Regions from separate parts of the Agromyces cucurbitae genome, predicted to be linked through region 1. Evidence: predicted binding sites of a transcription regulator. Region 1 holds the regulator's gene; the other holds the start of a gene.
What was found. Region 1 encodes HrcA, which represses chaperone genes, less so after heat shock. Its sites were predicted from a motif close to TTNGCACTCGNNNNNNNCGAGTGCNAA; they were not measured.
Positions count from the first base shown of each region.

Region 2: AC3RJ6_RS08830 (Hsp20/alpha crystallin family protein) is a predicted target of HrcA. The motif match lies at 4,837-4,863, and genes of this name have one in related genera.

Region 1 covers NZ_JBYRES010000003.1:575,068-586,533, forward strand. Annotated here, with positions in the region: gene AC3RJ6_RS13945 (HIT domain-containing protein) at 1-172, opposite strand, end outside; gene AC3RJ6_RS13950 (16S rRNA (uracil(1498)-N(3))-methyltransferase) at 197-931, opposite strand; gene dnaJ (molecular chaperone DnaJ) at 942-2,042, opposite strand; gene hrcA (heat-inducible transcriptional repressor HrcA) at 2,090-3,112, opposite strand; gene AC3RJ6_RS13965 (DUF4870 domain-containing protein) at 3,322-3,723, shown strand; gene AC3RJ6_RS13970 (DUF4870 domain-containing protein) at 3,840-4,220, shown strand; gene hemW (radical SAM family heme chaperone HemW) at 4,213-5,433, opposite strand; gene AC3RJ6_RS13980 (DUF1990 domain-containing protein) at 5,436-6,086, opposite strand; gene lepA (translation elongation factor 4) at 6,122-7,996, opposite strand; gene AC3RJ6_RS13990 (sensor histidine kinase) at 8,074-9,318, shown strand; gene AC3RJ6_RS13995 (response regulator) at 9,315-9,932, shown strand; gene AC3RJ6_RS14000 (alpha/beta fold hydrolase) at 9,935-10,690, shown strand; gene guaD (guanine deaminase) at 10,870-11,466, shown strand, end outside.
Region 2 covers NZ_JBYRES010000002.1:422,358-433,823, reverse strand. Annotated here, with positions in the region: gene AC3RJ6_RS08860 (amino acid ABC transporter permease) at 1-206, opposite strand, end outside; gene AC3RJ6_RS08855 (ABC transporter substrate-binding protein) at 291-1,151, opposite strand; gene AC3RJ6_RS08850 (LacI family DNA-binding transcriptional regulator) at 1,368-2,435, shown strand; gene AC3RJ6_RS08845 (epoxide hydrolase family protein) at 2,466-3,578, shown strand; gene AC3RJ6_RS08840 (hypothetical protein) at 3,597-4,010, opposite strand; gene AC3RJ6_RS08835 (hypothetical protein) at 4,025-4,177, opposite strand; gene AC3RJ6_RS08830 (Hsp20/alpha crystallin family protein) at 4,338-4,766, opposite strand; TPP riboswitch at 5,004-5,121, shown strand; gene thiM (hydroxyethylthiazole kinase) at 5,113-6,021, shown strand; gene thiE (thiamine phosphate synthase) at 6,018-6,680, shown strand; gene AC3RJ6_RS08815 (bifunctional hydroxymethylpyrimidine kinase/phosphomethylpyrimidine kinase) at 6,677-8,182, shown strand; gene AC3RJ6_RS08810 (winged helix-turn-helix transcriptional regulator) at 8,187-8,561, opposite strand; gene AC3RJ6_RS08805 (SDR family oxidoreductase) at 8,661-9,521, shown strand; gene AC3RJ6_RS08800 (dihydrofolate reductase family protein) at 9,573-10,145, opposite strand; gene AC3RJ6_RS08795 (hypothetical protein) at 10,352-10,915, shown strand; gene AC3RJ6_RS08790 (ATP-binding cassette domain-containing protein) at 10,972-11,466, shown strand, end outside.

The DNA.
Region 1 (11,466 bases):
CGACGACGTCGCGGTAGTCGCCCGTCTTCGTCGTGACGACGACGTGCACGGGCGCCTGCGGCGCGATGTCGTGGAACGCGATCACCCGCTCGGTCTCGGCGACGATGCGGGCGGGGATCTCACGCGCGACGATGCGTTCGAAGACGGTCGGTTCAGCGCGCGAGTCGGTCATTCCACCATCGTACCGACGGATCGCTCACCAGCGGCCGAGCGCGACGCTGAGCACCGCGATCGCGGCGGGTCCCGCCGTCGAGGTGCGCAGCACCGATGCGCCCAGCCGCACGGGCTCGGCGCCCGCCTCGACGAGCCGCTCGAGCTCGGCCGGTGCGATGCCGCCCTCTGGGCCGACGACGAGGGCGACGTCGCGGCCGTCGGGCTCGAGCTCGGTGAGCGCGACGCCGGCGGTCGGTTCGAGCACGAGCACGCGGCATCCGGCGAGGCGCCCGGCGAGTCCCGCGGTCGTCGTGATCTCGCTCACCTCGGGCATCCACGCACGGATCGACTGTTTCACGGCCTCGCGCACGATCGTCGCCCACCGGCGGCGACCCTTCTCGGCCTTCGGTCCGTCCCACCGCGAGACCGAGCGGGCTGCGGCCCAGGGGATCACGGCGTCGACGCCGAGCTCGGTCGCCGCCTGCACCGCCATCTCGTCGCGGTCGCCCTTCGCGAGCGCCTGCACGAGCGTGATCGCGGGCGCCGGGCGCTCCTCGACGACGACCTCCTCGGCCACGAGCACGAGCTCGCGCGACTCGGTCGCGACGACCGTGCCGCGCACGATCACGCCGCGACCGTCGCCGATCGCGACGCGCTCGCCCGTGCGGATGCGGGCGACCGTCACGGCGTGCCGCGCCTCGTCGCCGGTCAGCCGCACCTCTGCGCCCGGCGCGAGCGCGCCGAGGTCGAGCGACTCGTCGAGGTACAGGCTGCTCATGGCCGCCCGCTCAGCCCAGGAACCGGTCGCGCAGGCGGGCGAAGAGCCCCTGCTGGAAGTGGCTGAGCTCGGGCTTCGGCGACTTCTTCGACGCCGCGAACTGCGAGATCAGGTCGCGCTCCTTCGACGACAGCTTCGTCGGGGTCACCACCTGCACGCCGATCTTGAGGTCGCCGCGCCCGTTGCCGCGGAGCTTCGTGACCCCGCGGTCCTTCACGGTGAGGATCTCGCCGCTCTGCGTGCCCGCCTTCACCTCGAGCTCGACGTCGCCGTCGAGACCGGGGATGGTCGCCGTCGTGCCGAGGATCGCGTCGGCCATCGCGACCTCGAGCGTGGCGAGCAGGTCGTCGCCGTTGCGGCTGAAGACGTCGTGGTTCTTGACCTTGATCTCGAGGTACAGGTCGCCGTTGGGGCCGCCCGCGGGCCCCGCCTCGCCCGATCCGGGCATCTGCAGGCGAACGCCCGTGTCGACGCCGGCGGGGATGTCGACCGGCACGGTGCGACGGGCGCGCACGCGGCCCTGCCCCTGGCACGTCGCGCACGGCGTCGCGATGATCGTGCCGTAGCCGCGGCAGGTGCCGCACGGGCTCGACGTCATGACGTTGCCGAGCAGCGAGCGCACCTGGCGCTGGATCTGGCCCGAGCCGTGGCAGATGTCGCACGTCACGGGCGAGGTGCCCGGCTGGCAGCACGAGCCCTGGCAGGTCTCGCAGCGCACGGCGGTGTCGACCTCGATGTCGCGGTGGGTGCCGAAGATCACCTCGTCGAGTCCGACCTCGACCCGGATCAGGGCGTCCTGCCCGCGCTCGCGGCGCGACCGCGGTCCGCGGCTCTGCTGGCTCGCACCGAAGAACGTCTCGAAGATGTCGCCGAATCCGCCGAAGCCCTGGCCGTTGAAGCCGCCCTGGCCGCCGCCGAGGTCGTACTGCTGCCGTTGCTTCGGGTCGGAGAGCACGTCGTACGCGTGCGTCACCTCTTTGAAGCGCTCGGATGCCTCGGCGCCGGGATTCACGTCGGGGTGGAGTTCTCGCGCGAGACGGCGGTAGGCCTTCTTGATCTCGTCGGGGGTGGCGTCGCGGGAGACGCCGAGGACCTCGTAATGGTCGGCCACGGAGGGCTTGTCCTTTCGATTGCGCCGCCGGAACAGGCGGCGGCGGGTCAGTTCTCGCCGAGCGTGCGGGAGAGGTATCTGGCGACGGCGCGGACGGCCGCCATGCTGTTGGAGTAGTCCATGCGGGTCGGCCCGACGACGCCGAGGCGCGAGATGTCGCGACCCGGGATCTCGAACGCGCTCGAGACGATGGACGTCTCGCCGAGCCCGAACGAGGCGTTCTCGCGGCCGATGCGCACGGCGACGGCGTGCTCGTCGGTCGCCATCTCGCCGAAGAGCCTGAGCAGCACGACCTGCTCCTCGATCGCCTCGATGACGCCGAGGATCGACCCGGCGAAGTCCTGTTCGGTGCGCACGAGGTTCGCGGCGCCCGCGACGACGAGCCGGTCGCTGCGCTGCTGTCGCGCCTGGTCGGCGAGCGTCGCGGCGAGGGTGTGCAGCACGGCAGCATGACGGCGGTCGACGGCGTCGATCTCGCCCGACAGCAGCTCGGTGGCATCCGTCATCGTCGTGCCGGCGACGAGCTCGTTCAACCGGTGCCGGAGCGAGGCGAGCGTCTCGTCGTCGACGGGCTCCGCGAGCTCGGCGAGCCGCTGCTCGACCTGGCCCGAATCGGCGATGAGGATGCAGAGCACGCGCGTCGGCGCGAGCGCGACGAGCTCGACGTGGCGCACGCGGGCGCTCGCGAAGCTGGGGTACTGCACGACGGCGAGCTGCTTCGTGAGCTGCGAGATGAGGCGCACGGTGCGGGCGAGCAACTCGTCGAGGTCGCTCGACTCGCCGAGGAACGTCTCGATGGCCTGTCGCTGCGCCGCGGTCAGCGGTCGCACCTCGGTCAGCTGGTCGACGAAGACGCGGTACCCCTTGTCGGTCGGGATGCGACCCGACGAGGTGTGCGGGGCCGCGATCAGCTCCTCCTCTTCGAGGAGGGCCATGTCGTTGCGGATCGTCGCCGCCGAGACGCCGAACGCGTGCCGCTCGACGATCGTCTTGGAGCCGACGGGTTCACGCGAGGCGACGTAGTCCTGCACGATCGCGCGGAGCACGGCGAGACTGCGTTCGGAGACCATGACCCTCGCTTTCGTCGGCACCGCCGCCCGACGAGTGTTGGCACTCGACCGGCCCGACTGCCAATCATATCGCGACATCCGGTGAGACGTCTGGACCCGGCGTCGTTGCCGCGTGCCGGGCCGGGCGCTACCGTATGGATGTCCCGCGCGCCGCCCATCCTCCGGCGCGCCCGGACTCCCCCTCGAAACCCCGCCCGAAAGGCCTGCCCATGAGCGACTCCACCCCGCCCTCCGCCGCCGCGCCGCAGCCCGCGGCTCCGCTGTCCCACGAGCAGGACGTGCTCTGGGGCTCGCTCGCCCAGCTCGGCGGCATCCTCGGACCGCTGCCCTCGCTCATCATCTGGCTCGTGTTCAAGGACCGCGGTCCGTTCACGAACGTCGAGGCGAAGGAGGGCCTCAACTTCCAGATCACCGCCGTGCTCGCGTACATCGCGATCGTCATCGTGAACTCGGTGCTGCTGCTCGTGACCTTCGGCTTCTGGAGCTACGTCGCATGGCTCCTGCCGACCGCGCTCTGGGTGACGGTGATCGTGTTCTCGATCCTCGCCTACCTCACGGCGAAGGACGGCGTGCACTACCGCTACCCCTTCGCGATCCGGCTCATCAAGTAGCCGGTTCGCCGACGTATTGCCGAGCGCGCCGCGGGAACCCTTCCGCGGCGCGCTCGTCTGTGCCAGCATGACACCGACCCTGCGCCGCCGTCCGGCGGCCCGATCAAGGAGAGAACATGTCCGAGGGCACCCCGCCTCCCCCGCCCGCGAATCCCTATGAGCAGAACAAGCCGCTGAGCCCCTCCGACGAGAAGCTGTGGGCGACGCTGATCCACATCGGCGGCATCTTCTTCAGCTTCGTGCCCGCGCTCATCGGCTACCTGATCCTCAAGGACAAGGGGCCGTTCATCCGCGAGCACACCGCGACGGCGCTGAACTTCCAGATCACCATGGCGATCGCCTACGTGGTCGGCAGCATCCTGACGTTCGTGATCATCGGCATCTTCATCCTCATCGCCGTCTGGGTCGTGACGATCATCTTCAGCATCATCGCCGCGGTGAAGGCCAACCAGGGCCAGCCGTACACCTACCCGCTGTCGATCAAGTTCGTCAGCTGAGTCGTCGCACGACCGCGTCGGCCAGGAGCCGCCCTCTCCGCGTGAGCGTCAGCACGCCGGAGAGGGCGGCTTTCGCGTCGACGAGGCCGTCGGCGATGAGCCCCGCGACGGCGTGCCGCCCGCCCGCGTGCAGCGAGGCGATCTCGAGGCCCTCGCGGATCCGGGTCGCGAGGAGCACCCGCTCGGTCTCCCGCGTCGGCCCGTCGAGCACCTCGCGCCCGACGGCGGGCGAGACGCCCGAGGCCAGTCGGTCGGCGTACGCCGACGGATGCTTGGCGTTCCACCAGCGCACGCCACCCACGTGGCTGTGCGCCCCCGGCCCGATGCCCCACCAGTCGTCGCCGCGCCAGTAGCCGAGATTGTGCCGCGAGCGGTGCTCGTCGCCGCGAGCCCAGTTGCTGACCTCGTACCACTCGTACCCGGCGGCGGCGAGCCGTTCGTCGGCGAGCTCGTACATGTCGGCCTCGAGGTCGTCGCTCGGCTCGGCGAGCTCGCCGCGGCGGATCTGCCGCGCGAGCTTCGTGCCGTCCTCGACGATGAGCGCGTAGGCGCTCAGGTGGTCGGGCTGCTGCGCGATCGCGTGCTCGAGACTCCGCCGCCAGTCGTCGAGCGACTCCCCCGGCGTGCCGTAGATGAGGTCGAGGCTGACGTCGAGCCCGGCCTCCCGGGCCCAGGCGACGACCTGCGGCACCCGCTCGGGGTCGTGCGTGCGCTCGAGCGCCGCGAGCACGTGCGGAACGGCCGACTGCATGCCGAAGGACACCCTGGTGAAGCCGCCGGCGGCGAGCTCGGCGAGCTCGCGGGGCCCGACCGAGTCGGGGTTCGCCTCGGTCGTGACCTCGGCCCCCTCGGCGAGGCCGAACTCGTCGCGGACGGCGCCGAGCATCGCGACGAGATCGCCGGCCGGCAGCAGGGTGGGCGTACCGCCGCCGAAGAACACGGTGTCGGCGCGCCGTGAGACGACGCCGGATGCCTCGAGCACGCGGCGCGACATCCGGATCTCGTCGATCGCCTGGCCCGCGTAGTCGGCCTGCCGGGCGCCCCGCAGTTCGTCGGAGGTGTACGTGTTGAAGTCGCAGTAGCCGCAGCGGACGCGGCAGAACGGCACGTGCACGTAGACGCCGAACGCGCGGTCGGCGGCACCCGCGGCCGCCTGCGGCGGAAGCATCCCGTCGGCCGGTGCGGGATCGCCGAGCGGCAGCGCCGAACCCACCTCTACGCGCCGCCCGCGGGGTGGAGCGCCCGCAGTTCGCGGCGCGTGAGCTCGCGGCGGCGCCGTCGGGTCGACGGCGACAGCACGGCGCGCGCGCCGCCCGCCGTCGCGAGGATCGACCGGATCGTGAGCCACACCGTGTCGTCGTCGCGGTGCTCGAGGATGAACGACTCCTCGCCCGTCTCGGCTCCGTGCCCCGTCGTGCCGTAGGCGAAGCCGATGCGGTTCGGCTCGTCGATCACGTAGACGACGAGGACGGGCGTCTTCGCGATGCCGAACCGGCGCTTGCGGACGAGCGTCGCGGTCATGCCCGCGGCGATGTACGGGGTGCCGTCGACGCCGAACCGGTCTTCGGTGCGGGGGGCCGGCTGCTCGGTGAGCGGCGCGCCGGTCGGGTCGAAGACGATGCCCGGGTACTGGGCGCCGGTGCCCGCGGAGACGTCGGCGACGGTGAAGCCCGCGCCGCGTTGGACGCCCCAGGTCATGAGCGCCTCGGCCGAACGGTCGAACCGCTCCTGGCCCGAACCGAGCCGTACCGCGTCCTCGGCCGGGCGGAGCCCGACCGGCGGGTAGCGGAGGAAGTCGGGGTCGAGGGTCGCGCCGATCGCGCCGTAGGTGACCGACTGGTCGGTGAACGTGCTTCTGCGAGTCATCCGTGTTTCGTCCTTCGCGCCCCGGGGGCCGGGCGCTACTTCTTGGCGTCCTTCTTCGTCTCGGTGTCACCGCTCAGCGCGGCGATGAAGGCCTCCTGCGGCACCTCGACGCGGCCCACCATCTTCATGCGCTTCTTGCCCTCCTTCTGCTTCTCGAGGAGCTTGCGCTTGCGGCTGATGTCACCGCCGTAGCACTTGGCCAGCACGTCCTTGCGCATCGCCCGGATCGACTCGCGGGCGATGATGCGGGCACCGATCGCGGCCTGGATCGGCACCTCGAACTGCTGCCGCGGGATGAGCTCGCGCAGGCGGCCCGTCATGAGCACGCCGTACGCATACGCCTTGTCGCGGTGCACGATCGCACTGAACGCGTCGACCTGCTCGCCCTGCAGCAGGATGTCGACCTTGACGAGGTCGGCCGCCTGGTCGCCCGAGGGCTCGTAGTCGAGCGATGCGTAGCCGGCCGTCTTCGACTTCAGCTGGTCGAAGAAGTCGAAGACGATCTCGCCGAGCGGCATGTCGTAGCGGATCTCCACCCGGTCTTCACCGAGGTACTCCATGCCGAGCAGCGTGCCGCGGCGCGACTGGCACAGCTCCATGATCGTGCCGACGTAGTCCTTCGGGGCGAGGATGGCGGCCTTCACCATGGGCTCGCGCACCTCGGCGATCTTCGCACCGGTCGGGAACTCGCTCGGGTTCGTGACCGTGACCGTCTTCTTGTCTTCGGTCGTGACCTCGTAGACGACGCTCGGCGCCGTCGTGATGATGTCGAGCCCGAACTCGCGACGCAGCCGTTCGTTGACGATCTCGAGGTGGAGCAGGCCCAGGAACCCGCAGCGGAAGCCGAAGCCGAGCGCGACCGAGGTCTCGGGCTCGTAGACGAGCGCCGCGTCGGAGAGCTTGAGCTTGTCGAGCGCCTCGCGCAGCTCGGGGTAGTCGCTCCCGTCGATCGGGTAGAGGCCCGAGAACACCATGGGCAGCGGCTCCGTGTAACCCGGCAGCGCCTCGGTCGCGGGCTTCACCGCGGTCGTGACGGTGTCGCCGACCTTCGACTGGCGCACGTCCTTCACGCCCGTGATGAGGTAGCCGACCTCGCCGACGCCGAGGCCCTTCGTGGGCTGCGGCTCGGGCGCGCTCACGCCGATCTCGAGGATCTCGTGCGTCGCCTTCGTCGACATCATCTGGATGCGCTCGCGCGGGTTCAGCTGGCCGTCGACCATTCGCACGTACGTGACGACGCCGCGGTAGCTGTCGTAGACCGAGTCGAAGATCATCGCCCGGGGCGCCGCGTCGGCGTTGCCGACCGGGGCGGGGATGCGCTCGACGACGCGATCGAGCAGCTCCTCGACGCCGACGCCCGTCTTGCCCGACACCTTGAGCACGTCGTCGGGCGAGCCGCCGATGAGGTCGGCGAGCTCGCGCGCGTACTTCTCGGGCTCGGCCGCCGGCAGGTCGATCTTGTTGAGCACGGGGATGATCTCGAGATCGTTCTCGAGCGCGAGGTAGAGGTTCGCGAGCGTCTGGGCCTCGATGCCCTGCGCCGCGTCGACCAGCAGGATCGCGCCCTCGCACGCCGCGAGCGATCGCGAGACCTCGTACGAGAAGTCGACGTGACCGGGCGTGTCGATCATGTTGAGCGCGTACGCGCGGCTCTGGCCCGAGGCATCCTCGACCTGCCACGGCATGCGCACGGCCTGGCTCTTGATCGTGATGCCGCGCTCGCGCTCGATGTCCATGCGGTCGAGGTACTGCGCGCGCATGTCGCGGTCGGCGACGATGCCCGTGATCTGCAGCATGCGGTCGGCAAGCGTCGACTTGCCGTGGTCGATGTGCGCGATGATGCAGAAGTTGCGGATCGCGGACGGGTCGGTGGCGGCGGGCACCGGCGGGTTCACAGCTCTCGGAGACATCCTGTCGATTCTCCCACGACTTCGGCTCAGACTTTCGACGGATGCCTCGGACGACCCGCCGCGGCTACGCTCGCAGCATGAGCACGACCGCGGGGATCGAGGCGCGCAGCACCGATTCGGCGCTGCGGCCCGTCTTCATCGCGCTCCGGCTCGGGCTGCACCTGCTCGTCGTCGGCCTCACGCTCTTCGTCGTGGTGCGGGCGCTCCTCTCCGACTCGGCCGACGAGGTGCCGATCACCGTGCTGGCCGTCGCCTTCCTCGCCTGCTACGGCGCGGGCGTCGCGACGGCGCACCGCCACCTGCCCACATGGGCCCGCGTCCTCTGGCTCGTGATGCTGCTCTCGCTCTGGGTCGCGATGTCGGCGCTCACGCCCGATGCGGCTTTCCTCGCCTTCCCGCTCTTCTTCCTCGAGCTGCACGTGCTCGCGGCGCCGATCGCGGTGCCGCTCGTCGTCGTCACCTTCGGCATCTCGGTCTGGGGCACGGCGAGCCATCTCGGCTACGAGGTCGGCTCGATCCTCGGCCCGCTCATCAGCGCCGGCGTCGCGATCGTCATCGGGCTCGGCTACCGCGCGATGGCCGAGGAGACCCGTGAGCGCCAGGCGCTCATCCTCGACCTCATCGCGACGCGGGAGGAGCTCGCCGCCGCCAGTCACGAAGCCGGCACGCTCGCCGAGCGCGAACGCCTCGCCCGCGAGATCCACGACACGCTGGCGCAGGGCCTCTCGAGCATCCAGATGCTGCTGCACGCCGCCGAACGCGACGTCGCCGACGAGGGCGTGCGGGACAAGCTCGTGCTCGCCCGCGAGACGGCCGCGGAGAACCTCGGCGAGGCGCGCCGGTTCATCCGCGAGCTCACGCCGCCCTCGCTCGACGAGCAGACCCTCCCCGCCGCCCTCCGCCGGCTCGTGGAGGCGGTCGACGACCAGGCCAGGCAGTCGGGCGCCGACACGCGCGTCGACTTCGCGACGAGCGGCGACCCGATCGTGCTGCCGATGGCCGTCGACGCGGCGCTGCTGCGCATCGCACAGGGCTCGCTCGCGAACGTCGTCAAGCACGCCGATGCCAGGGCGTGCTCGCTCACGCTGAGCTACCTCGGCGACGAGGTCGCGCTCGACGTCGTCGACGACGGCGTGGGCTTCGACGTCGATGCGGCGGCTCGACGCGCGGCGGGCGCGGGCACCGACGGCACGGCGCCCGGCGAGTACGGCCTCCGCTCGATCCGCCGACGCGCCGAAGAGCTCGGCGGTCGATTCGACATCGAGTCCGCGCCGGGCGAGGGCACCGCCCTGTCGATCCGCATCCCGGTGGTGCGCGCATGATCCGGCTCCTCCTCGCCGACGACCACCCCGTGGTGCGCGCGGGCATCCGCGCGATGCTCGAGCGCGAGGCCGACCTCGACGTCGTCGGCGAGGCCGCCACCGCCGAGGACGCCGTGCGCCTCGGCCGGCACGTCGACCTCGTGCTCATGGACCTGCAGTTCCCCGGTGCGATGCAGGGCGCCGAGGCGACCCGCCGGCTGCGCGCCGAGCCCGACGGTCCACGGGTGCTCGTGCTCACGAACTACGACACCGACGCCGACATCCTCGGCGCGATCGAGGCGGGCGCGAGCGGCTACCTGCTGAAGGACGCGCCGCCCGAGACGCTCATCGCGGCCGTGCGCGCCGCCGCCGAGGGCGACCGGGCTCTCGCGCCCGAGCTCGCAGCGAAGCTCGACGCCTCGCGCGCGACCGGCGAGCGGCTGACGGTGCGCGAGGCCGAGGTGCTCGCCCTCGTCGCCGAAGGACGCACGAACCGCGAGATCGGCAAGGCGCTCTTCCTCAGCGAGGCCACCGTGAAGTCCCACCTCGTGCACATCTTCACGAAGCTCGGCGTGGGCTCCCGCACGGCCGCGGTCGCCCGGGCGCGCGAGATCGGGGCGATCAGGGCGGGGTGAGCATGGTCGCCGCCCGCGTCGTGCTCGTGCACGGCATCCGCACCTCGGCCACGATGTGGCGGCGGCAGGTCGCCGCGCTCGCGTCGCGCGGCCTCGCCGCCGTCGCGATCGACCTGCCCGGCCACGGCACTCGCATGGGCGAGCCGTTCACGATCGACGCCGCGATGGAGGCCATCGACCGGGCGCTGAACCCCGACCCCGCTCCGGCCGGCACGGATGCCGCGCCGCCGCGACTCCTCGTCGGCCTGAGCCTCGGCGGCTACCTCGCGATCGAGTTCGCGGCGAGGCATCCCGATCGCCTCGACGGCCTCGTCGCGGCCGCCTGCGGAACGCTGCCCCACGGGCCCGGCCTCGCCGCGTACCGGGCGATCGCCGCGGGCATCGCCCGCCTGCCCGACCGCGGGCGATGGCTCAACGACGCCACGGCCGCGCTCTTCCTCGCGCCCGATGCGGTCGCCGACGTGGTCGCCGGCGGCGTCGCGCTCGACGTCATGGCGCCCGCGCTCGCCGAGGTCGGACGCCTCGACCCCGTGGCCGCGCTCGAGGTCGTCGAGGTGCCGATCTGGTTCGTGAACGGGCGCTACGACCACTTCAGGCTCCAGGAGCGGAGGCTCCTGCGTGCGGCGCACGACGCCCGGCTCGTCGTCGTGCCCGGGGCGACGCACCTCGTCAGCCTGACGGCCGCCGACGGGTTCACGGCCGTCGTGCTCGGGGCGGTCGCCGAGCTCGGACGACGCGCCGCCCGCGGGCGTCGATGACCACTCGGCCCGAAACGCTTGCCCTCGGGGCTCGCAGCACGTAGCGTGGCGTCGGCGCGTCGTTCGCATGGATAACCGATGCGCCGCACATTCAGTGTCGAACCATGCATCGGTCAGGCAACGCCGGCCGATGCGCAGCGATTCGCATCAGCAGGCGGGGCCGAAAGGTGGTCCCAACGATGGTTCCTTCCCAGCTCTACCGTGCGACCGTCGTCGACACGCCCGTCAGCCCGTTCGAGGGCGGCGAGGCGAGGTACGACGCCGACATCGCGATCGTCGTCGAGGGCGGCGTCGTCCGCTTCCGCGGCGCGTTCGACGAGGCGTCCCGGCTGCACCCCGACGCGACGGTCATCGACCTGCGCGACGGCGTGCTGCTGCCCGGGCTCGTCGACACGCACGTGCACTTCCCGCAGCTGCGCTCGATGGCGGGGCTCGGCCTGCCGCTGCTCGACTGGCTCGACCGCTACACGCTCCCCGAGGAGACGCGCTTCGCCGACGACGCCTACGCGCGCGAGGTGGCGCCGCAGTTCCTGAACGCGCTCGCCTCGGCAGGCACGACGAGCGCCCTCGTCTTCGGCTCGCACTTCGCCGGGGCGATGCACGAGTTCTTCGGCGCGGCCGCGTCGTCGGGCCTCCGCATCACGAGCGGGCTCGTGGTCGGCGACCGCATGCTGCTCGACGGGCTCTACACGACGCCCGACCGCGCCCGGGCGGAGGCGGCGGAGCTCATCGACGCGTGGCACGGCCGGGGTCGCCTGCGGTACGCGGTCACGCCG
Region 2 (11,466 bases), on a different contig from region 1:
GTGTAGATGCGGGCGGGCACTCGCAGCCATGCGGTCTTGGAGATGCCCATGATCGCGATGACCATGCCGAGCACGACGCCGATGACGGTGGCCCAGATCGAGATCACGAGGGTGTTGACGAGACCGATGCCCAGCAGCTGGGGCATGACCTGCGCCATCGCTTCGAAGTCGAAGAAGGTCTTGATGAGGTTGTCGAGCCAGTCCATGATGTGCTCCGTTGTGGGGTGGCGGTGCGGGTCGGATGCCGCGTGGTCGATGCCGTCGAGGCATCCGACCCGCTTCGTGGCCGACTACTCGGCGGGTGCCTCGGTCTGCTCGTCCGACGGCAGATACTGGTCGGGCATCGGCGAGCCCGGGAACCACTTCTCGTAGAGCTCCTTCCAGGTGCCGTCCTCCATGGCCGCGTGCAGCGCCTCGTTCAGCGCGGCCTGGAACTCGGGCTTGCCCTTCGCGATCGCGAAGCCGGCCGGAGCGTCGAACGAGGGGATGTCGATGGCGTTCACGAGGCCGTACTGCTCGGCGTACTCCTTCGCGGCCTCGTAGTCGAGGAAGTGGGCGTCGATCGAACCGCTGTTGACGGCCGAGATCGCGGCGTTGTTGTCGGGGAAGCGCACGAGCTCGGTGTCGGTGAAGTGCTTGACCGCGTAGGCCTCCTGGAGGGTGCCCTGCACGACGCCGAGGCGCTTGCCGGCGAGGGTCGCCTCGTCGGTGATGCCCGAGTCGGCCGCGGCCATCACGGTCAGGTAGCCCGCGAGGTACCCGTCGGAGAAGTCGACGGTCTCCTTGCGCTCGTCGGTGATGCCGATCGCGGCCACGCCGACGTCGAACTGGCCGTTCGCGACGGCGGCGAGCAGGCCCGAGAAGTCCTGGCCGGTGAAGACGACGTCGTCGTAGCCCATGCGGTTCGCGACGTCGGTGAAGAGCTCGACGTCGAAGCCGGTGAACTCGCCCGATTCGTCGGTGAAGGTGTACGGCTTCGCGTCTCCGAGGCTGGCGACTCGGATCTGGCCGGGGGTGATGAGGCCGTAAGGGTTCTCGGCCGCCGACTCGGCGGTGCTGCCGCCGCCCGAGGAGCAGGCCGCGAGGGCGACGGCTGCGGTGAGGGCCACGGCGGCGAGTGCCGTGCGGCGGATCGTGGAGCGGATGCTCATGGGGGTGGTTCCTCTCTGAACTGCGGTGTGCGTGGGGTCGTGCAGGCGGTGGTGCGTGGGCGTTGCGCAGGGTCGACGTTCCGACCGAGAACTTGTTGAGACCGGTCTCAGTCTCATAGAGTGAGACCGGTCTCAATTCGTTTTCTGGGAGAGTACTCGCGCAATCGCCGCGCGTCAACCAGTACGTTCGAGGGACGCCGATTCAACGGAGGTGACGTGAGCGAGAACGGCAATGGACGCCGCGAGGTGACGGTCAGCGACGTCGCCGCCGCTGCGAGGGTCTCGAAGGCCACTGCCGCCCGCGCCCTCGGGGACTACGGCGCAGTGAGCGATGCCGTCCGCGATCGTGTGCAGCGCGCTGCCGAAGAGCTCGGGTATCGACCGAATGCGCTCGCCCGAACGATGAGCACCGGCCGCTCGAACACCCTCGGCATGGTGGTCGGCGACATCGAGAACCCCTTCTTCGCGCAGGCGACTCGCGGTGCCGCCGATGTCGCCGTCGCAGCGGGCTTCGACCTCATCCTCTCGAACTCCGACGAGGAGGCGACCGCCGAGGCGAAGGCGATCTCAGTGCAGCTCGCCAAGCGGGTCGACGGGCTGCTCGTCGCGCCGGCATCATCCATCGACGCCGCGAACCTGCGCTCGGTCGTCGACGCCGGGCGCCCCCTCGTGCTCTTCGACCGCGCCGTGCCCGGCCTCGAGGTCGACACGGTGATCGCCGCGAACCGCACCGGCGCCGAGCGGCTGACCCGGCTGCTGCTCGATGCCGGCCATCGCCGCATCGCCTTCATCTCGACGATCGCTCACCCCGGCGACTACCGCTCGGGCGACCTGCTGGCTTCGACGTCGGTCGCCGAGCGTGTCGAAGGTTTCACGACGACTCTTTCACGCGCCGGAGTCCCGGACCCCGCGCAGTTCGTGCATCTCAACGCACGTCGCGACGGCGTCGAAGTACTGTCCCAGCGCATCCTCGGCTCGACCGAGCCCGCGACGGCGATCATCGCCTCCGACAGCCTCGTCGCGCTCGCCGTCTTCCGGGCGGCACGCAGGCTCGGCGTCTCGATCCCCGACGAGCTCTCACTCGTCGCCTTCGACGACGCCGACTGGACCGAGCTCACCACCCCCGGAGTGACGGTGATGGCACAACCGATCCACGAGATCGGCGCCGAGGCGGCGCGACTGCTCATCCGCCGTATCGGCGGCGACGGATCCCCGTCGGTGGTGAAGGTGCTCGATCAGCACCTCGTCGAACGCGGGTCGGTCTCGGCGCCACCACGGCGGTAGCGCGTCGGTGGGTCGCCGTAGCGTCGACCCATGGGCCAGGTGCGACCGTTCGAGATCCACGTCGACGACGAAGTGCTCGACGACCTGCGAGACCGTCTCGCGCGCACGCGCCTGGTGGGCGACTCGCCGCGGCGCCCGCCGGCCGGCATGAACCATGACTACCTGCGGCAGCTCGTCGACGGCTGGGCGGCGTGGGACTGGCGGTCGCGCGAGGCCTGGCTCAACCGGCATCCGCAGTTCATCGCGCGCGTCGGCGATGCCGACGTGCACTTCGTGCACCTGCGATCGCAGCAGCCCGATGCCCCGGTGCTGCTCGTGATGCACGGCTGGCCGCACACCTTCGCCCTGCAGCTCGACTTCGCCGACCTGCTGCCCGACTTCGACGTCGTCGTGCCGAGCCTGCCGGGCTTCGCCTTCTCGTCGCCGTACGCCGACGGCCCGATGAGCGAGAAGCGCCTCGCCGCGACGATGCACTCGCTCATGACCGAGGTGCTCGGTTACGAGCGCTACGTCACCTACGGCGAAGACGTCACGGCGAATGTGAGCGACCTCATCGCCGCGAGCCACCCCGAGCAGGTCGCCGCGATCGTCGCGACGCATGCGCACTTCCCGACCGGCGACGAGCGCGCCGCGCTGACCGATCCGGCCGAGCGCGCGTTCTTCGAGGCCCTCGCCGAGCGCCACGAGACCGACGGCGCCTACGGGCACGTGCAGGCGACCCGCCCCGACACGCTCGCGGTCGCCCTCGACGACTCCCCCGCCGGACTCGTCGCCTGGATCGCCGAGAAGCTCGTCGAATGGAGCGACACCCCGCCCGGCGACCCGAGCGCCGTCGAGCGCCGCATCTCGCGCGACCGCATCCTCACCGAGGCGATGATCTACTGGGTCACGCAGACGATCGGCTCGTCGTTCCGTCCGTACTACGAGGGCGCCGACCAGCCCGACCCGATCCCGCCGACCGCAGTGCCGGCCGCCGTCTTCATCCAGCGGCACGAGGCCGACTACCCCGAGTCGCTCGCGCGACGGCACTACCTCGACCTGCGGGTCTTCGACCGGCTGCCCGAGGGCGGGCACTTCACGGTCGCCGAGGTGCCCGAGGCGATGGCGGCGCGGGTACGCGAGTTCGTGGGGTCGCTCGGCTGACCGCCCTCGCGGCACCCGTCACCCGCGAGCACCGGACCCGTAGATGAACTCCTCGGCGTGCTCGACGGCCTTCCTGAACGAGTCGTTGCGCAGCGCCACAGCGCGATCGTCGGGCGGCGGGCCCGACGGCAGCGCCTCCATGTACCCGGCGAGGCCCTGCGGCCGAAGCACCCAGATGCCGCCGTTCGGCGGGAGATAGAAGACGGCGAACGATCGAGCTGCCGGGTCGTCCTCCCAGACGGGCACCACGGCGACGGCGGCGCCGGTGTCGACGTTGACCCACTGTGCGCGTGGACGGGGCTGATTCTCGTCGTACACGCTGGGATCGAGGAACGGGGCGGTTCCCTCGCCCCAGCGCTCTTCGAATCGCTCGTGGAAGATCGGAAAGACGGCGTAGTCGTAGCGGCGCCACGCCGTGCCTGTCGGTGCCATGGCTCTCCTCCCGGTCAGCCGAGCCCGTTCGCCCGATGCGTGCGGACGCTCAGGGCGCGCCAGCCCTGCGGGATCTTCTGCTTCGCCGCGGCCGTGGCCTCCTCGACGTCGCGGCCTTCGCCTTCGATCACCGCGGCGCCGCCGGTGAGCGGATCCGAAGCGATCATCGTCACCCTCCAGGGTCGCGGTCGAGCGAACCCGCCGCTCGGCCGCCTCCGAGAACGCACCGGCCTCGTGGTGACTGCCTGAGTCATTTCTCTCCTCCAGTGACTGCGCGGTGGGCGCGGCGGCGGCGAGGGCGTGCCCTCGCCGCCGCTGCCGCTGCCGCTACTTCGCCGTGACCTGCTTCTCGGCGCTGCCCGCCGAGGTGATCTCGATCTTGCGGGGCTTCGCCTGCTCGCTGACCGGGATGATGACGCTCAGCACCCCGTTGTCGTAGTGCGCGCTGATGCCGGCCGTGTCGAGGCCGTCACCGAGCGTGATCCGACGCAGGAACGAGCCGCTGGGTCGCTCGCGGACGAGCCACTTCGCGTCTCCCTCCGAGCGAAGGGTGCGTTCGGCGCGGAGCGTCAGCAGTTGCCCGTCGACATCGACATCCACCGAGCCGGGATCGATGCCGGGAAGATCCGCCGCGAGGACGTAGTGGTCGCCATCGCGGTACAGATCGATCGGCATGACGCGCGGCCCCTGGCTCGCATCGAGCATGGACTCCGCGAGTCGGTCGATCTCGCGGAACGGATCCCAGAACATGGCCATGGTCTCGTCTCCTTCCGGTTCACCATTGACCCATGAGGATGAGCGATGCTCGCCCATCGCGACATCTAGATTAGCACTCTGCATAGGCGAGTGCTAACTCTCCGGCACCGTCTGTTCACCGTCGCCGAGGTGCCCGATTCGATGGCGGCGCGAACGCGGGTGCGTGGGTTCGTGGCGTCGGTCGGGAGAGGCCCGCGGCGCCTGCCGTCTCCTGCCGTCTCCTGCGCTAGGCTCGCTCGCAGTGACACGGGGTGCCGCCCCGCCCGCGCCGAGGGCGCGAGCACGAGCGGCTGAGATCACACCCGTCGAACCTGATCTAGTTCGGACTAGCGAAGGGATGTCGCCGATGAGCGCACGCCTGAACGACCCTGCCCACCACGACGCGGACGTCTCGGAGGAGGTGGCGATCGCCGCGGCGGCGCTGCTCGACCGGCTTCGCGAGACCGCCCCGCTCACGCACTGCATCACGAACAGCGTGGTGACGAACTTCACCGCGAACGCCCTGCTCGCACTCGGCGCTTCGCCCGCGATGGTCGACATCACCGGTGAGGCCGGCATGTTCGCCGGAATCGCGGGCGGCCTGCTCGTGAACCTCGGCACGCCCACGCCCGAGCAGCGCGACGCCGCCCGCGAGGCGGTCGCCGGCGCCCGCGACGCGGGCACGCCGTGGGTGCTCGACCCGGTCGCGATCGGCGGCCTGCCGGTGCGCACCGCACTCGCGCACGAGCTCGTCGACGTCGGGCCGACCGCGATCCACGGCAACGCGAGCGAGATCCTCGCCCTCGCGGGCGACGGCGCGGGTGGTCGAGGCGTCGACGCCGCCGACACCACGGATGCCGCGGCCGACGCGGCCGGGCGGCTCGCCGAGCGGTGCGGCTCGGTCGTCGCGGTCTCGGGCCCGGTCGACCTCATCACCGACGGCCGGCGCACCGCACGACTCGCGAACGGCGACGCACTGCTGACGCGCATCACGGGCGGCGGCTGCGCGCTCGGCGCGGTGATCGCGGCGTTCCTCGCCGTCGGTGACGACGCGTTCGACGCCGTCGTCGCGGCGAACCTCGTCTACACGGTCGCGGCCGAGCTCGCGGCCGAGGGGGCCGCGGGGCCGGGGTCGTTCGGACCGCGGTTCCTCGACGCGCTCGCCGTGGTCGATGCCTCCGACCTGCGGGCCCGCGCGCGGGTCGTGGTCGAGGGCGGGTTCACCACGGCCGACGGCGTGCGCGACGCGGATTCGCTCGCCGGGGTCGGCGCGTGAGCGCCCGCACGGCGCTCGACCTCTCGCTCTACCTCGTCACCGACCCGGCGCTCTGCGGTGCGCGCGGTGTGGTCGACGTCGTGGCCGAGGCCGTCGCCGGCGGCGTGCGGGTCGTGCAACTGCGCGACAAGCAGGCCGAGGCATCCGCGCTGCTCGACCAGCTCGAGGCGCTCGCCGACGCGATCGACGGTCGCGCCGCGCTGCTCGTCAACGACCGGCTCGACGTCGTGCTCGCCGCGCGGGCGAGCGGCCTGCCGGTCGACGGCGTGCACCTCGGGCAGGGCGATGCGACCGTCGTCGTCGCCCGTGAGCGGCTCGGTGCCGACGCGATCGTCGGGCTCACCGCGAACAGCGCCGCACACCTCGACGCCGTCGACCGGCTGCCGCGCGGCACCGTCGACTACCTCGGGGTCGGCGTCATCAGGCCGACCTCGACGAAGCCCGACCATCCGCCGGCCCTCGGCATCGACGGCTTCGCACGCGTCGCCGCGGCGACCGAGCTGCCGTGCGTCGCGATCGGCGGCATCGGCCTCGCCGACGTCGGCCCGCTGCGCGCGGCCGGTGCCGCGGGCGTCGCCGTCGTCTCGGCGCTGTGCGCCGCCGACGACCCGCGCACCGCGGCGCGCGAGTTCGTGCGCGGTTGGGAGTCGGAGCGATGACCGCGCGCGTGCTCAGCATCGCCGGCAGCGACCCGTCGGGCGGCGCCGGCATCCAGGCCGACCTCAAGTCGATCGCCGCCGTCGGCGGCTACGGCATGGCGGCGATCAGTGCCCTCACCGCGCAGAACACCCGGGGCGTGCGCGGCGTGCACGTGCCGCCCGCCGCCTTCCTCGCCGACCAGCTCGACGCGATCACCGACGACATCGCGGTCGACGCGGTCAAGCTCGGCATGCTCGCGAACGCCGACGTCATCCGCACGGTCATCGCCTGGCTCGAGCGCACCCGCCCGCCCGTCGTCGTGCTCGACCCGGTGATGGTCGCCACGAGCGGCGACCGGCTGCTCGACGCCGATGCCGAGCAGGCGATGCGCGAACTGCTGCCGCTCGCCGACCTCGTGACCCCGAACCTCGACGAGCTCGCGGTGCTCGCCCGGCGCGACGTCGCGGTCAGCTGGCCCGAGGCGATCGCCCAGGCCGAGGACGTCTCGGCCGAGTACGGCGTGCGCGTGCTCGCGAAGGGCGGGCACCTCGACGGCGACCTCGCCCCCGACGCGCTCGTCGATGCCGCGACGGCGACGATCGTCGAGTTCGGCGGCGAGCGCATCTCGACGAGCTCGACCCACGGCACCGGCTGCTCGCTGTCGTCGGCGATCGCGACGCTCGTCGCCGAGCTCGGTGACTGGCCGTCGGCGATCGCGGAGGCCCGACGCTGGCTGCGCGAGTCGCTGCGGCACGGCGAGGCGCTCGCGGTCGGCGGCGGACACGGACCGATCAGCCACTTCGCGGGCCTCTGGTCGCGCGGCGGCACCCGCACCGCGCCGACGTCTGCCGAGGTCGAGGCCGAGTGGTGGGCGAGCATCGCCGACGTGCGCCGAGCGATCGACGACCTGCCCTTCGTCCGCGGCCTCGCCGACGGCACGCTGCCGCCCGAGCCCTTCCGCACCTACCTCGCGCAGGACGCGCTCTACCTGCACGACTACGCGCGGACGCTCGCGATCGCGGCGTCGCTGGCCCCGGATGCCGCGGCCCAGGCCTTCTGGGCGACCTCGTCGCACGGTTCGATCGTCGGCGAGCTCGAGCTGCACGAGCACTGGCTCGGCGAGGGCGCCGCGACCGAGACGACGCGGCCGTGCGCGGCGACGACGGCGTACCTCGACCACCTGCTCGCGACCGCCGCGCGCGGAGACTACGCGGTGCTCATCGGCGCCCTGCTGCCGTGCTTCTGGCTCTACACCGATCTCGGGGCCCGGCTCGCTGCGGGAGAGTTCGGTGAAGCGGCGCGCTCGCCGCGGCATCCCTACGCCTCATGGCTCGCGACGTACGGCGACCCGGCGTTCGCTGAGGCGACCCGTGAGGCGGTCGCGATCGTCACCGACGCGGCGTCGCGCGCGACGCCCGAGGTGCGCGAGCGCATGCTGCGGGCGTTCCGGGTGTCGGCCGAGCACGAACTCGCCTTCTTCGCGGCACCGCTCGGGGCGGAGGTCGGCGCCCGGGCGGGCTGAGGGGTCACCCCGCGGCGGGCACCCCGACGATGCCGTTCGCCTCGCGGGCGACCCACTCGACGAGCGGCAGCATGCGCTCCATGAGCTCGGAGCCGAGCGGCGTGAGCGCGTACTCGACGCGCGGCGGCACCTCGGGATAGGAGGTGCGGGCCACGAGGCCATCGGACTCGAGCGTGCGCAGCGTGGACGCGAGCATCTTCTCGCTGATGCCCTCGACCTCGCGACGCAGCTCGCCCCAGCGGTGGGTGCCGTCGGTGAGGGCGAGCAGCACGAGCACGCCCCACTTGCTCATGATGTGATCGAGCACGACGCGAGTCGGGCAGCCTTCGGTGAAAACCTCTCCGGAGCTCTCCCGGATTTCTGCAAGACTTACCGTCATGTAGGTACCTTACCGAAAAGTGGGTACCGATTCGAGGGAAGGCAGGCGCGAGGCATCCGGTTGCAGTCGGTGACGCTTCACCGGAAGGAACCGAATCCCATGACCATCCTCGTCACCGCCGCCTCGGGCCAGCTCGGCCGCCTCGTCGTCGACGCGCTGCTCGCGCGCGGCGTCGCCCCCGCCGACGTCGTCGCGACCGCCCGCGACACCGCGAAGCTCGCCGACCTCGCCGACCGCGGCGTGCGCACCGCGCGCCTCGACTACGCCGAGCCCGCCTCGATCGCCGCAGCACTCGACGGCGTCGACACCGTGCTGCTCGTCTCGGGCTCGGAGTTCGGCGAGCGCGCCGCCCAGCACCAGAACGTCATCGACGCCGCGAAGGCCGCCGGTGTCGCGAAGCTCGTCTACACGAGCGCCCCGCAGGCCGCGACCGCCGACTTCGTGCTCGCGCCCGAGCACCGCGCCACCGAGGCCGCGATCGCCGCATCGGGCATTCCCGCGATCATCGCCCGCGACAACTGGTACACCGAGAACTACGCAGCGGATGTCTCGCGCGCGGCCGACTCGGGCGTCATCGCCGCATCCGTCGCTGACGGACGCGTCGCGAGCGCGACCCGGGCCGACCTCGCCGAGGGCCTCGCGGTGCTGCTCATCGACGACGACCACGTCGGCCGGGTGCTCGAGCTCGCCGGCTCCACGTCGTGGAGCTACGACGAGCTCGCCGCCGCAGCCTCCGAGGTGCTCGGCCGCGAGGTGCGGTACGAGCCGCTCACGACCGAGCAGCACGTCGCCGCGCTCGAGTCGGCCGGACTCGACGCGGGCACCGCCGCGTTCGTCGCCGGCATCGACGACGGAATCCGCCGTGGCGTGCTCGACGTGCCGAACGACACGCTCGCGGGCCTCATCGGCCGCCCGACGACGTCGCTCGCCGACGGGCTGCGCGCGGCGCTGGCCGCCTGACCGTCGCCTGGGGAGCGCCCGACGGACCCGGGCGCTCCTCGACCGGCGGGGTCACCGGGCGACGTCGTAGACGGCCTTGACGATGCCGTTCGAGTAGGCGGCGTGGTCGGTGAGCTCGAGCTTCGTCGTGCGGCCCGGGTCGTCGCCGAACAGGCGCTTGCCGCTGCCGAGCAGCACCGGGAACACGAGCAGGTGGTAGCGGTCGACGAGCCCGGCGGCCGCGAGCCCCCGCGCAAGCGTCGCGCTGCCGTGCACGATGATCGGGGCGCCCTCGCCCTCCTTGAGGCGGGCGACGTCGTCGAGCGAGCGCAGCAGGCTCGTATCGTGCCACTCGGGCACGAGGTCGGCCTCGTCGAGGGTCGTCGACACGACGTACTTCGGCATGGCGTTGTACTCGGCGAACTCCTCCTCCATCGACGGCCAGACGGGCGCGAACTCCTGGTAGCTGACCCGCCCGAGCAGCAATGCCCCCGCCTCGAGCTGCTCGGCGCCCTTGAGCTCGTAGGCCTCCTCGACGAAGGGCACCTCCTTGAAGGTCCAGCCGGCGCGCGGGTGGTCGCCGCCTCCGGGCGAGTCGACGACGCCGTCGAGGCTGATGAACGCGGTCACGATGATGGGGCGCATGGGTCGTTCCTTCCGAGTGGGTGAGCGGCGGAGCATCCGCCTTCATTCTGGACGTCGAACGGGCCGCACCGATATCGACAACGGCGGCGAAATGCCGCTCGCGCGCGAACGGGACGGGCCCGGCGCTCGCACGAGCGCGCGCAGGCCGGGCGGGCTGCCGCGGTCACAGGGCGTCACAGCGGGTGCGCGCCGAATACCCTCGAAGGATGACTCGACTTCGGCCCGTGCTCGCGGCCCTGCCCCTGCTCGTGCTCGTCCTCGCCGCGTGTTCGGCATCGCCGTCCGGCTCTGAGGGCGAGTCGGCCGAACCCACCGCCGCCGCGACCGCACCGGCGAGCGCCGACGCCGCGACCGTGCTCGCCGAGTGCACGGGCGTCGCCGTCATCGTCGACTCGGGCGACCTCGAGGCGGCCGAGCCTGTCGACGTGGCGGCGTGCGTCGACACCGACGAGCCGATCCTCGCGGCCGACGCGCTCGACGAGGCCGGCGTCACGACCGAGGGCACCGACGAATGGGGCGACCAGGTCGTCTGCCGGGTGAACGGCGAACCCGCCGAGGAGACGCTCATCACGGCCGCCGACGGCACCGAGTACCACGAGACCTGCGCGTCGATGCCCGCCGCGTTCGCGTACTGGTCGCTGTGGCAGCGCGCCGCGGGCGGCGAATGGGCGTACGCGCAGGAGGGACTGCCGACCCTCGAGCTGCAGCCGGGCGACGCCGTCGAACTGCTCTTCACGCTCAACGACGCCCCGGCCTCGCCCGCCGAGTAGGCCCGTCGGTCGAGTAGCGCCCGACGAAGGAGGGCGCGTATCGAGACCACCGATGCTTGACCGCACTCCCCCGACCTGATGTCCTGACCCCGATGTTCCGGTTCCGACCAGCTCCGCTCCGCCTCGCGATCGTGCTCGCGGCGGTGTTCGTCGCGACCCGGGTCGTGTACCGCGTGCTGTTCGCGGGCGCGGGCGGTTCGGGCGTCGTGCTCGTCGACCTGCCGGTCGTGCGGCTCGCTCCTCCGTTCGAGCACGTCGCGATGTTCGGGCCGATCACGACGGGCGGGCTGTGGGCCGCGGTCGAGAGCGCGCTGCCGATCGCGCTCGTGATCCTCGCGTTCGGGATCGTGAACGCGTGCATCGACATGTCCCGGGTGTTCGCGCGCGCCGCCCGCGGCGGGCCCCTCGCCGGATCGGCCCGCGCGCTCGTGATCGCGTGGTCGACGTTCCCGGCACTCGCCGACGCCGTGCGACGGGTGCGGCTCGCCCGGCGCCTCCGCGGCGAGCGGGGTGCCGGTGCGCTCATCGTGCCGATCCTCGAGCACACGATC